DNA from 3 places in the Kitasatospora sp. NPDC088264 genome. Region 2 is predicted to be linked to each of the others. Evidence: riboswitches for the same ligand, from Rfam matches in the RefSeq annotation. Region 2 holds a riboswitch; each other region holds the start of a gene.
What was found. A riboswitch is a leader RNA that binds a small molecule or an ion and turns the genes downstream of it on or off. The one in region 2 is predicted to bind cobalamin.
Positions count from the first base shown of each region.

Region 1: another riboswitch for cobalamin. It lies ahead of AB0O82_RS14410 (prenyltransferase/squalene oxidase repeat-containing protein); the one in region 2 lies ahead of AB0O82_RS13340 (HoxN/HupN/NixA family nickel/cobalt transporter).
Region 3: another riboswitch for cobalamin. It lies ahead of AB0O82_RS05860 (cobalamin biosynthesis protein); the one in region 2 lies ahead of AB0O82_RS13340 (HoxN/HupN/NixA family nickel/cobalt transporter).

Region 1 is NZ_JBFBIR010000014.1:135,058-140,690, reverse strand. Features, by position in the region: gene AB0O82_RS14410 (prenyltransferase/squalene oxidase repeat-containing protein) at 1-2,531, opposite strand, end outside; cobalamin riboswitch at 2,636-2,779, opposite strand; cobalamin riboswitch at 2,857-2,933, shown strand; gene AB0O82_RS14405 (hypothetical protein) at 3,067-4,494, shown strand; gene AB0O82_RS14400 (hypothetical protein) at 4,627-4,950, shown strand; gene AB0O82_RS14395 (flagellar hook-length control protein FliK) at 5,017-5,496, opposite strand; gene AB0O82_RS14390 (peptidase) at 5,516-5,633, opposite strand, start outside.
Region 2 is NZ_JBFBIR010000013.1:58,490-64,122, forward strand. Features, by position in the region: gene aroB (3-dehydroquinate synthase) at 1-562, shown strand, start outside; gene aroQ (type II 3-dehydroquinate dehydratase) at 571-999, shown strand; gene AB0O82_RS13325 (AAA family ATPase) at 1,079-1,939, shown strand; gene AB0O82_RS13330 (DNA-formamidopyrimidine glycosylase family protein) at 2,020-2,829, shown strand; gene AB0O82_RS13335 (metalloregulator ArsR/SmtB family transcription factor) at 2,884-3,267, opposite strand; cobalamin riboswitch at 3,349-3,563, shown strand; gene AB0O82_RS13340 (HoxN/HupN/NixA family nickel/cobalt transporter) at 3,593-4,705, shown strand; gene rpmG (50S ribosomal protein L33) at 4,819-4,983, opposite strand; gene rpmB (50S ribosomal protein L28) at 5,109-5,345, shown strand; gene rpsN (30S ribosomal protein S14) at 5,345-5,633, shown strand, end outside.
Region 3 is NZ_JBFBIR010000004.1:196,690-202,322, forward strand. Features, by position in the region: gene AB0O82_RS05850 (putative cobaltochelatase) at 1-1,309, opposite strand, end outside; gene AB0O82_RS05855 (cobyric acid synthase) at 1,306-2,844, opposite strand; gene AB0O82_RS05860 (cobalamin biosynthesis protein) at 2,841-3,809, opposite strand; cobalamin riboswitch at 3,917-4,049, opposite strand; gene AB0O82_RS05865 (alpha/beta hydrolase) at 4,313-5,434, shown strand.

The sequences.
Region 1 (5,633 bases), on a different contig from region 2:
CCGAACGAGATCCCGGTGGCACCGCCGAGCACCTGCGTGGACGCGCGGACGTCCGATCCCGGCTGCCCGGCGGAGGCCACGTTGAACCCGCCGTCGCCGTTCTGCTGGCCCGACAGGAAGTCGCGCGCCTTGGCGATCTGGGCGCCGTACGTGGACTGGCGCAGTGTCATGCCCTGGATGGCGAGCGCGGCCGAGTTGGTCGAGTCGCCGGCCGCTCCCGGGAAGCCGCCGTCGGGCAGCTGCCGCGCGGCGAGCCAGCCGAGGCCCTGGTCGACGGCCCGCGCGGCTTCGTCGCCCGGCACGAGGGCGAGGGCCATGACGGCCATCGCCGTGCTGTCCACGTCGGAGTCACCGGTGGCGGGGATCAGGCTCGGCCACGAGCCGTCCTGGTGCTGGAGGCCCTTCAGGTAGGCGATCGCGGGAGCCGCGTTCGTCGAGTCCCCGGCCCGGAGCTGGGCCATGATGCCGAGCGCCTGGGAGAACACCGAGGTCGCGTAGGTGTAGTTGCCGGGCGCCGCGCAGCCGGTGTTCTGGTCGGCCTTGATACACACGAGGGCGGCCAGGGCGGCGATCAGGTCGTGGCCGCCGAAGGCGCGCGGGTTGCGGCCGACCACCTCGGCGAGCAGCGCCTCCTTTCCGATCGAGCCGCCGCCTGCGTACTCGGTGCCGATGCCGGTCCAGTCGTTGACGGTGCGCTCGCCGGCGTCCTTGCCCGGCTGGTCCAGGAAGTCGACGATCCTGCGCAGCGCGGCGTCGTCGGTGCCGGTGGCCGCGAGGGCGTAGGCGCCGTCGATGGTGAGGCCGAAGTCGGCGAAGGCCGGGAAGCCCTCGTAGTAGCGGCCGTTGATCAGGCGGGACGGGTCGGTGAGGTAGGCGCTGCCCTTGGCGGCGTCGGGGGCTCTCCCGGCAGGCGGCGTGGTCGCGGGCGAGGTCGGCGGCGTGCTGGCGGGTGTCGTCGGCGGGGTGGTGGCGTCCGGGTTGTGTCGGACGCTGGTGAGGTCGGTGCCGGTCAGGGCCAGGATCGCCTGCTCGGTGGCCGCCGGGTCCGGGTCGGTGGTCGACGCGTCGGGGCCGAAGCCGCCGTCCGTGCCCTGCCGGGCGGCGAGCCAGGCCGTGGCGGCGGCCCGGCGGGTGTCCTGTCCGGTGGCCTTGAACGCCTGGGCCGCGCTCGCGGTGCTGATGGTGTCGCCGGGGGCGCCGAGGTACGGGAGGAGGGATCCGTCGGCCTGCTGTCCGGCCGCGAGCTGGTCCGAAGCCTTCCTCGCGGCCGTCTCGTACCCGGGCGCCGTACGCAGGGCGAGGACCGCGAGGCCGGTGGTGAGCGGGTCGGACTCGCAGTGGTCGCCAGCGACGATCATCGATCCGGCCACCCCGCCGTCGGCGCACTGGAGCGCCGTGAAGCGGGCGAGCGCCGGGGCGGGTGGCGTGACGCCGGCGCGCTGGAGGGCGATGACGCCGAGGGACTGAACCCAGGGCGAGGCCGCGCCGAGGAAGTCCCCGGCGGCGGTGCACTTGCCGTTCTCCCCCGCCGCCGTGCAGACATGGCCGGTGAGCGCGGCGATCAGGTCCCGGCCGCCGAAGGCCCGGGGATCGCCACCGGTGCTCTCGGCGACGAGGGCCAGCAGTGCGGCGGCCCTCGCATCGGGCCGGCCGGCCGGTCCGTCGGGGTGGAGGAAGGCGTCGGTGTGAGCGGAGAGGAAGGCGACCGTCCTGCGCAGCGCCGGGTCCTGCGTGCCGGCGGCGGCGAGGGCGATGGCGGTGAGGGCGGTCCGGGGGTAGTCCGGCCCCTCGACGGCCCAGTTCTCCATGTGGTCGCCGCCGACGAGTTGGCGGGCCAGCCAGGCCGCGGCGGCCGCCGGGTCACCGGCGGCGGACGGCCCGGTCGGAGTCGGGGTCGAGGTCGGAGTCGGGGTCAGGGTCGCCGAGGGCGACGGCGAGGCGGACGGCGAAGCCGGCGAACCACCGCTCTTCGCCCGGACGGAGTCCGGCGTGAAGCCCGGTGCCCCGCTGGTGCCGCCGATGTCGGTGCCGCCGTACACCCAGGCCTCGACCTCGCCGGGCTTGGGCTTCTGCGTCCCGGCGCCGAACCGGCTGTAGGACCAGGCCTGTTGGCCGGGTTCGGCGATCCAGTACGACCAGTACGCGGTGGCCTGCGGGGTGTTGACGCAGGGTTCCTCGGCCGGCGTCGGGTACTGGGTGCCGCTGTTGAAGGTCCCGGTTCCGAGTCGGCAGATGAAGGCGGGTCCGTCGTGCTCGGTTCCGGCGGTGGTGAAGCCGGCGGCGTGCAGCAGGTTCATCCCGGTCGTGGGGTGGGCGTCGCAGCCCCGGACGACACCGCCGCCCCAGTGCGTGAAGTCGACGGCGACGATCGCGCCCGTCGTCGCCGTGCACCGCTCGATCGGGTCGGCGGCCGCGGTGCCGGGGCGCCCGAACAGGACGCTTCCGCAGGCGGCGACCGCGACAGCACCGGCGACCACCAAGGAGGCGAGGTCCCGGTTCCTGTGACGTGTGCGACTGCTGCTGACCCTCACGACGACTCCCTGGTCGGTCGACGTGGGACGCAACGGCGCAGCCGACGGTCCCCTGGGCAGGGACCGTCCGGACCGCGTCGTAGTCCGCGACGACGCAAGTGCTCTGTGAACAGGGCCCCCGGTCCAGGCATTCCGGCTCACCCACCACAGGTGGGTCCACGGTTGCGGGTCAGCGCCGGAGTTGGACCGGCTTCCCCTGAATGCCGAGGGCAAAAAATCGGTTCATCAGACCACGACGGCCGAACGGGAGTCAACGGTCCGTCACGTCGATCACATCACCTCGTCGGCCGGTGCGCCGTGCGGTAGCGTCCGCGGTGGCCGAGCGGGGGAACCCGGTGCGAATCCGGGGCTGACGCGCAGCGGTGTGGGGTGGCGATCGTGCTGCCCCGAGCCCGGATGCCCGCCCGGCCACGCACCATGGCGAAAGCCGGCCCACGCGATCCGGGCGGCGACCGCTCCGGCCGTCGCGCGCCCTCGAACGGACGCCGGAACTCCGGGGCAGGGTCGGCGCCCGCCACCCCAAGGAGCCTGTCCCGTGTCCCTCCTCGCCCCCTCGCGGACCACCCCTGCCCGCGCCGCCTCCGCCGTCACCGTCGCCCTGACGGCCGGCGCGCTCCTGCTCTCCGCCGTCCCCGCCCACGCGACGGCCAGCCCGACCCAGATAGCCACCTCGAAGAGCACCGGCGTCACCTACCTGAAGTCGCTCCAGGCCGCCGACGGCAGCTACGTCACCGGCGGCGGGCTCTCCAACGAGTGGGCGTTCAGCGCACTCGCGGCCGCCGGCACGGCCGCCGCGGACGTCACCCCCGGCGGCGACCCCACCAAGAACGCCCGCCTGGTCTACCGCGGCCAGCTCGCCGCCCCCGGCTGGCCGAGCGCCTCGCCGGTCGTCACGGACTACGAGCGCGGCATCCTCAACGCCTACGCCGCCGGCATCGACCCCGCCCGGGTCGGCCCGGGCCGCAACCTCGTCGCCGACCTCGCCGCCTACTGGCAGACCGCCGAACCCGGCTACTACGGCCCGTCCGCCAACTTCAACGGCACCGTCTTCGGCCTCCTCGCCCTCGCGGGCGCCAAAACCCAGGCCGGCAGCCCTCGCGTCCCGCAGCCGCTGCTCGACACCTCCGTCACCGCGGTGCGCGCCAACCAGCACAACGATGGCGGCTGGAACTTCAGCAAGGCCGCGGGCGACCCGAACGCCCTCGCCCAGGGCAGCGACATCGACATGACCGGCGCCGCCATGGCCTCGCTCTGCACCGGGGGCGTCGCCGCCACCGACCCGGCGATCGTCGCCGCCAAGAACTTCCTCAAGGGCAAGCTCACCGCCTCCGGCGCCTTCAACGCCATGTTCGGCGTCAACACCGACTCCAACGGCTGGGCCGTCTCCGGCCTCAACGCCTGCGGCATCAACCCCCAGGGCACCGACTTCACCAGCGGCACCGGCAAGAGCCCCGTCGACTTCCTGATCGCCCAGCAGTTCAAGCCCGGCGGCGGCTTCAAGTACCTGCCCACCGACACCACCCCCTCCCCCTACGCCTCCGTCGACGGCCTGCGCGCCGTCGCCGGCGCCGGCTTCACCGCCACCCCGCCGACCCCGACCACCACCGGCGAGCCCGCCTGGGCCGCCGCCACCGCCTTCGTCCCCGGCACCGCCGCCAAGCTCGCGCTGGTCATCGACGACGGCACCGGCGCGCTCAAGGTCTGCGCCGCCACCCTCACCCCGACCGGCACCACCGCGACCCTCGGCGACGTCCTCGACGCGGCCGCCGGCGCCGCCCCGAGCGGCTGCGTCACCTCGGTCGCCCCGTCCACCGGCGGCGACACCGTCACCGCGATCAACGGCACGGCCAACAGCGGCTCCTCCACCTGGCAGGTCAGCCTGGACGGCACCACCGCCACCGGCGCCACCCGGGCCACCACGGTCCACCTCGGCGACACCGTCTCGCTGCGCTACGGCAGCTGACCGCACTGCGCCGGAGGGGAGCCGACCACGGATCGCCTCCCCTCCGGTGGGACAGAACCACGATGGCCCGACGGATCCGCCGCCGGACCGACAGGACGGGGGGAACGGATGCCGACGGGTGTTTCCAGATGGGTGGCGGGCGGCCATGTGGCCTTGGTCGGCGGGCTGGCCGTCCTGGGCGGGCTGACGGAGAACGGGCGTTACTACCTCGCGTCGATCGTCCTCACCCTTCCCGTCGGCCTTGCTGCGCTGGCCGCCGTCTACCTCGCACGAGGGGTGCTGACCGGCATCGGCGGGCTGTTCACCGACACCACGCTGCCTAACGGCGAGGAACCCGGTTGGCTGGCCACGGGCGGCATCGTGGCCAACACGCTGCTGTTCACCGTGGCAGCCGTCGCCACCGTACTGCTGGTCGAGCGCTTCGTCCGCCACCGGAGGGCATCTCACGGCAGCTGAGCCACGGGTACGCGGTGCCCCGGCCCCCCTTCCGGAGGGGCCGGGGCACCGGGGTGTCTCCGGAGGTCAGGGCGCGGTGACGCCCGGCTGGGCGCCGGCGCCGAAGGACCAGCCCTCGACGTCGCCGGGCGCCGGGTTGTAGCTGCCCGCGCCGAGGTTGCTGTACGACCAGGGGCCGCCGTGCTGGGCGTGCCAGTACGACCAGTAGGCGCTGCCGGTGGGGTTGGTGCAGGTCGTCGGCAGGGCGTTGATGGTGCAGACGAAGCCCGGGTAGCGCGGGTGGAAGGTGTACGCGAACCCGGCGCCGGTCAGCGCGGCCAGGCCGCTGGCCGGGTCGCCGGGTGCGCAGCCGGTCTGGATGCCACCGCCGACGGCGGTGAAGTCGACCACGACGGTGACGCCGGTGGTGCCGTCGCAGGCGGCGGCCCGCGCCTGCGGGGCCTGGACGACGGAGGCGCCGAGCAGTCCGGCGGTGAGGGCAGCGGCGGCGGCGATCGACCCGAGGGTGCGGCGGGCCGGGCACGCGGGCGCCATGGTGTCGGTCATCGGAGCTCTCCTCGCGGGGTCAGCGGGTGGTCGCCGGGCAGGCCGGCACGGGCGCGTCCGGGCGGGCACCGGCGGCGGAGAGGGTGGCCAGCGGGGTGCCCGCGAGGCCGAGGACGGCCTGCGCCGTGGCCCGGGCT
Region 2 (5,633 bases):
GCCCAAGCACGACTACGTCTCCGGCCTCGCCGAGGTCATCAAGTGCGGCTTCATCGCCGACCCGGCCATCCTCGACCTGATCGAGGCCGACCCGGAGGGCGCCAAGACCCCGGACGGCACGCACACCGTCGAGCTGATCCGCCGCGCCATCCAGGTCAAGGCCGACGTGGTCTCCGGGGACCTCAAGGAGTCCGGCCGGCGCGAGATCCTCAACTACGGCCACACCCTCGGCCACGCCATCGAGCGCAACGAGCGCTACAAGTGGCGGCACGGCGCCGCGATCTCCATCGGCATGGTCTTCGCCGCCGAACTCGGCCGCCTGGCGGGCCGGTTGGACGACGAGACGGCGGACCGGCACCGCACCGTGCTGGCCTCCGTCGGCCTGCCGCTGCGCTACCAGGCGGACGCCTGGCCGAAGCTGCTGGACGCCATGAAGATCGACAAGAAGTCGCGCGGCGACCTGATCCGCTTCATCGTCCTGGACGGCCTCGGCAAGACCTCCGTCCTGGAGGGCCCCGACCCGTCCCTGCTGGTCGCCGCCTACGCGGAGGTCTCGGCGTGACCAGGGTCATGGTGCTCAACGGCCCCAACCTCGGGCGGCTCGGCAGCCGCGAGCCGGACGTCTACGGCGCCACCTCCTACGCCGGGCTGGTCGAGCGCTGCACCGCGCTCGGCAAGGAGTTCGGCTTCGAGGTCGAGGTGCACGAGACCAACTCCGAGCAGCAGATGGTGGAGTGGCTGCACGAGGCGGCCGACGGCAAGGTGCCCGTGGTGATCAACCCGGGCGCGTTCACGCACTACTCGTACGCGATGCGGGACGCCGCCTCGCAGCGCACCGCGCCGCTGATCGAGGTGCACATCTCCAACCCGTACGCCCGGGAGACCTTCCGGCACACCTCGGTGATCGCCGCGGTGGCCTCCGGCACCATCGCGGGGTTCGGGCTCGGCTCGTACGAGCTGGCCCTGCGCGCCCTGGCCGAGCAACTCACCACGCGCTGACGCCTGGTCAGCGGCCCGGCGGCGGACTGTGCCCGCCGCCGGGCCGCCGTGTAGTCTCCCCGCTGAGAGGTGTCGGGAGGTGACCGTGACGCAGTACGCCGGGGGTGGGCAGGTCCCGCCGCGTCCCGTCGCTCCGCCGGGGCCGCAGCCGTCGGGGGCCGCCGTGCCGCCGCCGGTGCCGCCCGCTCCGGCTCCTGTTCCCGCCGCCGCGCCGCCGGTTCCGGCCGCTCCGGTGCCGCCCGCTCCCGCTCCTGTTGCCGCGCCCGCCCCGGCCGCACCCGCGCCCGGCGCGCCGGTCCCCGTCGGGTCCACCGGGCACTTCGTGCTGCCCTCCGGCACGCCCGTGCAACTCCCCGCCCACCCGCCGCAGCGGCACGCGCCCACCAGTCCGATCGCCGTCCTGCTGATCGGCCCGGCCGGGGCCGGCAAGACCACCGTCGCCCGGTACTGGGCCGAGCGCCGGCCCAGCCCGACCGCGCACATCAGCCTGGACGACGTCCGCGAGTGGGTGCAGTCCGGCTTCGCCAACCCGCAGTCCGGCTGGAACAACGCCTCCGAGGCGCAGTACCGGCTGGCCCGCCGCACCTGCGGCTTCGCCTGCCGCAACTACCTCGCCAACGGCATCTCCTGCATCATCGACGACGCCGTCTTCCCGGACCGCCCGGCCATCGGCCTCGGCGGCTGGAAGCGGCACATCGGCCCCGGCATGATCCCGGTCGTGCTGCTGCCCAGCCTGGACTCCGTGCTGCACCGCAACGCCCGGCGCGGCGGCACCCGGCGGCTCGGTGACGAGGAGGTGGCGCGGATCCACGGCCGGATGGCCGGCTGGTACAACTCCGGGCTGCCGATCATCGACAACTCGTACCTGGACGTGGCTGGCACCGCCGCCGAGCTGGACCGCGTCATCCTGGCCCGGCTGATGGGCATGCCGGTGCGCTGACCTGCGACGATCCGGCGGTGTCGGTGCCGGCTGCGATGATGTGCGGGTCCTGTCGAACCACCCCGGGGGAGCTGACGCCCGTGCCGGAAGGCCACATCATCCACCGCCTCGCCGCCGAGAACCGGAAGGCCTTCGGCGGCCGTCCGGTCGAGGTGTCCAGCCCGCAGGGCCGGTTCGCCGACGAGGCCAAGGCCATCGACGGGCAGCTGCTCACCGCGGCCGAAGCCGTCGGCAAGCACCTGTTCCTCGGCTTCGAGGAGGGCGCCTGGGTGCACGTCCACCTCGGCCTCTACGGCGGCTTCGCCTTCGGTACCGGGCCCGCGCCCGAGCCGGTCGGCCTGGTCCGGCTGCGGCTGGCCAACGACGACGGCTACGCGGACCTGCGCGGCCCCAACACCTGCGCGCTGGTCACCGGCGCGGAGAAGGACGCCGTCGCCGCCCGGCTGGGCCCCGACCCGCTGCGCGCCGACGCCGACCCGCAGGCCGCCTGGCGCCGGATATCGGCCAGCCGGACGACCGTCGCCGCGCTGCTGATGGACCAGAAGGTGCTGGCCGGGGTGGGCAACGTCTACCGGGCCGAGGTGCTGTTCCGCCACGGGATCAACCCGCACCGCGCCGGCCGCGACCTCACCCGGGGCGAGTGGGACGCGATCTGGGCCGACCTGGTCGCCCTGATGCACGAGGGCGTCGGCGCGGGCCGGATCGACACCGTCCGCCCCGAGCACACCCCCGAGGCGATGGGCCGCCCGCCGCGCGTCGACGACCACGGCGGCGAGGTGTACGTCTACCGGCGGGCCGCGATGCCCTGCCTGGTCTGTGGCACCGAGGTCCGGACGGAGCAGCACGCCGCGCGCAACCTCTTCTGGTGCCCCGCCTGCCAGGCGGCCTGACCGCGTTCGAGGGTTGCTCCGGCCGGGCCCCGGCGCGTCCTCCGGAGGAGCCGGTCAGACGACGGCCGCGCTGGGCTCGTGGTGTTCGGCGGCGGCGCACGCGTCGAGGAGGGGGCGCAGGGCCTCGTCCACGAGCCGGTAGCGCACGATCCGCCCGTCCTTGTCCCCGGTGACCACGCCCGCGGTGCGGAGCAGCCGCAGGGCCTGGGACACGGCGGGGTCGCGCATGCCGGTGGCGACGGCGAGGTCGGAGACGGCGAGCGGGCCGGCCCGGTGGAGGGCGAGCAGGAGGGCGAGCCGCCCGGGGTCGGCGAGCAGGGAGAACCGCTCGGCCCAGGTGCGGACGTGCGCGGGGTCGCCGATCGCGGCGATGGCCTCGCAGACCCGGTGTCCGTCGATGGTGCGGTGGCCCGCGCGGTCGGCCGGTACGAGATGCATGCGCACATTGTTGCAGGAGGGGGCCTGTGATCCTGGACACCTGCGCAGGTGCGCAGCCTTGCAAGGGTGGGTCCTGGCCCCTACGGTGTTCCCCGCCGTGGTGCTCGGGAAGACCGGTGACGGATCCTCAGGGGTCCCAGTCCGGAGCGGCCCTCGCCACTGTGATCGGGCCATCGTGATCGTCGACGATGGAGAGACGTCCGTACCCACGACGCCACTGGGAGCCTCGCGCACCTGGGAAGGCGGGTACGGGACCCCCGTAAGCCAGGAGACCGGCCACGGCATCTCACGAAGTGTTTCCACGAGGTGCTGGAGCGTGACCCGAATGACCCTGCCCGAAACCGCCGCCGCCGAGGCGCCGGCGACACCGTCCGTGCTGCCCACGTTCCGCTGGAAGCGCGAGGACACCGTCCGCACGGCCGGGTTGATGGGGGTGATCCTGGCCATGCACGTGGTGGCCTTCGGGACGCTCGTCTTCCTGGTCGCGCCCCACAACTACGCGGTCGGCACCCAGGTCTTCGGGGTGGGCCTCGGGATCACCGCGTACACCCTCGGCATGCGGCACGCCTTCGACGCCGACCACATCGCGGTGATCGACAACACCACCCGCAAGCTGATGGCGGACGGCAAGCGGCCGGTCTCGGTCGGCTTCTGGTTCGCCCTCGGGCACTCCTCGATGGTGGTGCTGATGGCCGCCCTGGTGGCGGGCGGCGCGCAGCTGGCCAGCACGCTGATGGACGACGACTCGGCCACCCACAAGTGGCTCGGGATGGTCGGCACGACGGCCTCCGGCGCGTTCCTCTACCTGATCGGCGCGCTCAACCTGGCCGCGCTGCTCGGCATACTCAAGGTGTTCCGGGCGATGCGGGCCGGGTCGTACGACGAGGCGCAGCTGGAGGAGCACCTCAACTCGCGCGGCTTCATGGCCCGGGTGCTGAACCGGGCGACCCGGTCGATCACCCGGCCCGGGCAGATGTTCCCGGTGGGCATGGTGCTGGGGCTGGGCTTCGACACCGCGACCGAGGTCACCCTGATGGTGATGGCCGGGTCGGGCGCGGCGGCCGGGCTGCCCTGGTACGCGATCGTCTGCCTGCCGCTGCTGTTCGCGGCCGGGATGAGCCTGTTCGACACCCTGGACGGGACGTTCATGAACTTCGCGTACCAGTGGGCCTTCGCGAACCCGGTCCGGAAGGTGTACTACAACCTGACGATCACTGGGCTGTCGATCGCGGTGGCCTTCGTCATCGGCACCATCGAACTGGTCGGCGTGCTGCACGAGAAGCTCGATCTGACCGACCCGGTCACCGGCTGGATCGCGGGCATCTCGCTGGACAACGTCGGCTACGCGATCGCCGGGCTGTTCGTGGTGGTCTGGGCCGCGGCGATCGCCTACTGGAAGCTGGCCCGGGTGGAGAAGCGCTGGGTGGCCGCCGAGTAGCGACGGCTGCGATCAGCGACGGCAGCGATCAGCGACGGCGCCTCCCCCGGGATCCCGGGGGGAGGCGCCGTTTCGTCGCTGCGGGCCGGTGCCGGTCGTCGGGCGGGCGGGGTTCAGCGCTCTTCGCGGAAGTCGACGTGCCGGCGCGCGACCGGGTCGTACTTGCGCAGGACCATCCGGTCCGGGTCGTTGCGGCGGTTCTTGCGGGTCACGTACGTGTAGCCGGTGTCGGCGGTGGAGCGGAGCTTGATGACGGGGCGCAGTTCGCTGCGGGCCATGGGTGTCCTCCCGGGTTGGCGGGGTGTTCGGGGCTGAGGCGAAACCGTACACCGAAATGGAAGTCATTTTCATCTGGTGTAACGTGAGCTCCGTCCCGCCCATTCCCGGACGCCAGGGAGCACCCATGTCCGCCCACTGCCAACTCACCGGCCGCCAACCCGGATTCGGCAACGCGATCTCGCACTCGCACCGCCGCACCCGCCGTCGCTTCGACCCCAACATCCAGCACAAGCGCTACTGGCTGCCCGGTGAGGGCCGGTACGTCCGGCTCACCCTCAGCGCCAAGGGCATCCGCACCATCGACACGATCGGCATCGAGGCCGCCGTCGCCCGCATCCGCGCCCGAGGGGGGAAGGTCTGATGGCCAAGCAGAGCAAGATCGCCAAGAACGAGCAGCGCCGCGCCGTCGTGGCCCGGTACGCCGAGCGCCGCGCCGAGCTCAAGCGGATCATCGCCCACCCCGGCACCGCCCCCGCCGAACGCGCGGACGCCCAGGCCGAACTCGCCCGCCAGCCTCGCGACGCCAGCGCCACCCGGATCCGCAACCGCGACGCCGTCGACGGCCGCCCCCGTGGCTACCTGCGCGCCTTCGGCCTCTCCCGGGTCAACCTCCGCGTTCACGCCCACGCCGGCCACCTGCCCGGCGTCC
Region 3 (5,633 bases), on a different contig from region 2:
CCGCGACCGGCGCCGACTCCCGTGCGGGGGCGGGGTGTTGGGCCGGTACGGGCTGCTGGAGCGGCTCGTCCGGCTCGGCGGCCGATGCCTCCGGACCAGAGGCGGGCTCGGGGGCCCCGCCGCCGTCCGGGCCGCCGCCGGGGCCGCCGCCGGGGCCGCCGTCCGGGCCCGGACCGTCGTCCTCGGGGCCGTCGCCCTCGCCGTCGCCCTCAGCCTCTCCTGAGCCCCCGGGCTCCTCGGGCTCCGACGACTCCTCGGGCTCCGAGGGCTCCGACGACTCCGAGGGCTCCTGCGGCTGCGCGTGCTCCTCCAGCGTCCGGTCGAGCTGTTCCTCGTCCAGCCCCGGCGCGTCGAAGGGGTTGCGGCGGCGCCGGTGCGGCAGCGCCAGCTGGGCAGCCTTGCGGACGTCCTCCTCCAGCACCTCGGTCCGCCCGTCCCAGGCGGCGAGCGCGACGGCGGTGCGGGCCATCACGATGTCGGCGCGCAGCCCGTCCACCTCGAACGCGGCGCACACGGCGGTGATCTGACGCAGTGCCACATCCGTCAGCTCCACCTTGGGCAGCAACTCCCGCGCGGCGGTGATGCGTTCGGCGAGCGCCTGCTCGTCCGCGGCGAACCGCGCGGCGAAGCCGGCCGGGTCGGCGTCGTAGCCGAGCCGGCGGCGGACCACCTCGGCGCGCTCGGCCGGGTCCCGGGTGGCGGCGATCTCGACGGTCAGGCCGAACCGGTCGAGCAGCTGCGGCCGGAGCTCGCCCTCCTCCGGGTTCATCGTGCCGACCAGCAGGAAGCGGGCGGCGTGCCGCACCGACACGCCCTCGCGCTCGACGTACGAGCGGCCCATCGCGGCGGCGTCCAGCAGCAGGTCCACGACGTGGTCCTGGAGCAGGTTCACCTCGTCGATGTAGAGCACGCCGCGGTGCGCCTTGGCGAGCAGCCCCGGCTCGTACGCCTTGACGCCCTCGGCGAGCGCCCGTTCCAGGTCGAGCGAGCCGACGATCCGGTCCTCGGCCACGCCGACCGGCAACTCGACCAGCTGGGCGGGGCGTTCGGACGCCGAAGGGCGGTCGTGCGGCCCGTCCGGGCACTGCGGGTCCGGAGCGGCCGGGTCGCAGGCGAACCGGCAGCCGTCGACGGCCGCGAGGGTCGGCAACAGGCCGGCCAGCGCGCGCACCATGGTCGACTTCGCGGTGCCCTTCTCGCCGCGCACCAGCACGCCGCCCACGGCCGGCGAGACCGCGTTGAGCAGCAGTCCGAGCCGCAGGTCGGGCATGCCGACGATCGCGGTGAACGGATAGCGGACGTCACTCATGCATACTCCCCAGGTGCCCCGGGCGCCAGGAACGGCAGCGATCCGGCCGCCGGCACCCCGCCCTCGATCAGCTTCCACAGCGCGTCGGTGTCCGCGTGTTCCTCGATCAGGTCGCCCAGCCGGTCCAGCCGGGCCTCGCGCGCCTCGGCGAACGAGGTGTCCGGCGCCGGCACGAACGCCCGGCCCGCCAACGCGGCGACCTCGCGCAGGAGTTCACGGCGGAAGCCGTCGTTCTCCAGCGCGCCGTGCCAGGTGGTGCCCCACACCGGGCCGACCCGGCAGCCGTCCAGGCCGTGCCCGTCGTCATCGGAGAAGAACGGCTCGCCCCCCTCCACGGCCACCACTCCGTGGTGGATCTCGTACCCCTCGACCCGCTGCCCGTACGCCGTGCCGGCCGGCCGCGCCAGCACCTTCTCGGCGCCGAACCGCACGTGCGTCGGCAGCAGGCCCAGGCCCTCGACCGAGCCGGCCCCGGACTCCACCTCGTCCTCGATCCCGCGCGCCAGCATCTGGTAGCCGCCGCACACCCCGAGGACCGGCAGCCCGGCCGCCGCCCGCGCCTTCAGCGCCGGCTCCAGGCCGCGTTCGCGCAGCCAGGCCAGGTCGGCCACGGTGGCCCGGGTGCCGGGTAGCACCACCAGGTCGGCGTCGGCCAGTTCCTCCGGCCGGGTCACCCAGCGCACCAGCACTCCGGGCTCCTGCGCCAGCGCGTCCAGGTCGGTGAAGTTCGACAGCCGGGGGAAGCGCACCACGGCCACCCGCAGCACGTCCGCCCCGAGCGGGCCGCGGCCGTCCACCCGGTCCACCACCGTGGACAGGTCCAGCGAGTCCTCGGCGTCCAGCCACAGGCCCGGCAGCATCGGCAGGGTGCCCAGCACCGGACGGCCGGTCAGCCCGTGCAGCATCTCCAGGCCGGGCGCCAGCAGTCGCGCGTCGCCGCGGAACTTGTTGACGAACCAGCCCGCCACGTGCCGCTGGTCCTCCGCCGACAGCAGTGCCAGCGTCCCGTACATCGCCGCGAAGACGCCGCCGCGGTCGATGTCCCCGACCACCACCACCGGCAGCCCGGCGGCCGTCGCCAGGCCCATGTTGGCGATGTCCCGGTCCCGCAGGTTGATCTCGGCGGGCGAACCGGCGCCCTCGCAGACCACCACCTCGTAGCGGCGGCGCAGATCCGCCAGGCACTCCAGCGACCGTTCCAGCAGGACGGGCTTGCGTTCGCGGTAGTCCAGCGCGCCCACCTCGGCGACCGGCCGGCCCAGCAGCACCACCTGGCTGCGGCCGTCCGCCCCCGGCTTCAGCAGCACCGGGTTCATCGCCGCCTCCGGCTCCACCCTGGCCGCCTGCGCCTGCATCGCCTGCGCCCGGCCGATCTCGGCGCCGTCGGCGGTGACGAAGGAGTTCAGCGACATGTTCTGCGCCTTGAACGGCGCGACCCGCACCCCCTGCCGGGCCAGCCAGCGGCAGATGCCCGCGGTCACCACGCTCTTGCCCGCGTCCGAGGTCGTCCCCGCGACCAGCAGTGCGTTGCTCATGCCCTTCCCCTCCACCGTGTCGTCAGCAAGCGCAGCGCGACGTGCCCCGCGACCGTCGTACCCAGGGCCAGCGCGCCCACCCGCCGGGAGAGCACGCAGGCCCGCTCGATGTCGTCCGCCGTCACCGGCCGCAACTCCGCGCCCAGCACCGGCCGGTGCTCCACCCGCTCCCCGTACTGGAGGGTCCCGCCCAGCCGGACGCCCACCGCGCCCGCGAAGGCCGCCTCCGCCTGGCCCGCGTTCGGGCTCGGGTGCGCCGAACCGTCCCGCCGCCAGACCCGCCAGGCCGTTTTCGGCTGCGGCGCGGCGGCCACCGTGAGCAGAGCCGTCAGCCGGGCGCCCGGCCAGCCCGCCACGTCGTCCAGCCGGGCCGAGGCCCAGCCGAACCGGGCGTACCGCGGCGAGCGGTGGCCGACCATCGCGTCCAGCGTGTTCACCGCGCGGAACGCCAGCAGCCCCGGGGTGCCCGCCAGCGTGCCCCAGACCAGCGCGTTCACCACGGCGTCCGCCGTGTTCTCGGCCACCGACTCGACCACCGCGCGGGCGATCTGAGGCCCGTCCAGCGCGCTCGGGTCCCGCCCGCACAGGTGCGGCAGCCGCTCCCGCGCGGCCGCCAGGTCGCCCGTGGCCAGCGACCGGCCGATGGTGCGCGCCTCCCGGGTCAGCGAGGTGCCGCCCAGCACCGTCCAGGTCGCGGCGGCCGCCAGCGCGGCCCGGCCCAGCGGACGCCGGCCCACCGTACGGTCCAGGGCCACCGCGCCGGCCGCGACCGCGCCGACGCACAGCGCCGTGTACCCGGCGCCGGCCACCCGGTCGTCCTGCCACACCCGCCGCTCCAGCCGGGTCGCCGCACCGCCGAAGACGGCCACCGGGTGGCCGCGCCGGGGGTCGGCGAAGCGGGCGTCCGCGGCGAAGCCCGCGGCGGCGCCGAGCGCGAACGCGGCGGCGCGGGTCAGCGGGCGCACGGCGGGTTCGGCGGAAGGCCGCGTGGGGTCCGGCGGGGCGGGGCAGCCTGCATCGCGTGCGTGTCCTCACTCAGGGTCCGCGCCCTGGATCGACGTACCGGGGGCGAGAGTCTCCTGGCTTCCGGGTCGGACACACCCCCGGGCCTTCCAGCGGCTTCTGACGGTCCGCCGTGGCAATGTTCCGAGCGTGCTCCCCGGTGACAGTGGCGGGACCGCGCCGGACTCGCACCGGCTTCCTCTGCATGCCTCCGTTTGGCCCCAGGATCCCATCACGCGGCCGAACCGGGAGTCAACCGAGGTCACGGAGGGGTTGGTCACACCTCGGAGCCCCGTCGCCACCTCCGATCCGCCCGCCCCGCCCTGCCTGACGCCCGCCCAGCCCGAGGCCCCGCCGTGCCCCGGACGGCCCAGCCCGGTGGCCGCCCGCGCGGCCCCCCGGTGAACTGGTGCCCGGACACCGCCCGGACACCGTCCGGTCCAAGACCAGCAGAGCGGGGAGCGATATGCGTTGGGGAACCGCGGCCGTCGTGGCGGCCGCCGTCGTCGGCGCCGGGGCCGCCGGGGCCGCCGTCCTGGTGATCGGCCGCCGGGCCTCCGAACGGCTGGTCCACCCGGCGAGCGCCGCCCGGGAGTCCGGCCCCGTCCTGGTGCGGAGCCTCGCCGCGGGCCGGATCACCTTCAACCGCCGCCCCGAGAGCCTGCGCCCCGGCCGCTGGGCCGTGGAATGGGACGACCACGGCCACGCCGTCGTCGAGGAGGTCCTGCACAGCGACGAGAACGGCGTCACCCGCCGCCTCGTCCGCGCGGACCGGGGCACCCTCACCCCCGGCACCGAGGTCCGCTTCACCCCCCGCGTCCACCTCGGCGACCCCACCGAGGCGCTCGGCCTCCCCTTCACCGACACCGCCGCCGACGGCGAACTCGGCGCCCTCCCCGCCTGGCGCCTCGACGGCAAACGCGGCACCTGGGTGATCCTCGTCCACGGCCCCGGCGCCGACCGGCAGCAGACCCTCCCGGTCCTCCCCGTCCTCGACCGCCTCGCCCTGCCCGCCCTCGCCGTCACCTACCGCGGCGACCAGGGCGCCCCGGCCTCGCCGGACGGGCTCGGCCACTTCGGCGAGACCGAGTGGCGCGACGTCGAGTCGGCGGTACGGCTCGCCCTCGACAGCGGCGCCGGCCGGGTCATCCTGTACGGCTGGTCCCTCGGCGCCACCATGGCCCTCCAGACGGCCTCCCGCTCCGCCTGGGCCCATGCCATCAGCGGCCTCGTCCTGGACTCGCCGGTCCTCGACCTGCCCGCCACCGCCCGCCGCGGCGCCGCCCGGGCCGGCTACACCGGCGCCGCCGCCGAGCTCGGCGCCCTCGCCGCCGAGGGCCGCACCGGCGTCGACCTCGCCGACTTCAGCCGCATCGCCGAGGGCGCCGACCTGCGCGTCCCCACCCTCCTCCTGCACAGCCCCGACGACCAGGTCGCCCCCTTCCGCGCCGCCGAGCGCCTCGCCGCCGCCCGCCCCGGCGTGGTCAGCCTCCGGCCTTTCCCGGGCGCCGACCACGCCACCCTCTGGAACTCCGCCCCCACCCACTACACCGAACTCCTCCGCCGCTGGCTCACCCCCCTTCTCTGAACCCAGCCCCCCCGCGTGAGAAGTCACACCCGCGGGGCCTCCGTACGGAACCCGGACCTCACCTGTCGGCCACGGAGTGTGACCGGTCGGGCGGGTAGCGCGACCGTCGCCGCAAGGGTTGAGCCGTGATGGCATGACCCCGCCACCTGTTTCCGGCCAGGCGGTTTGCCTCTGTTGCCCGATTGTTGCCCGATCTTGG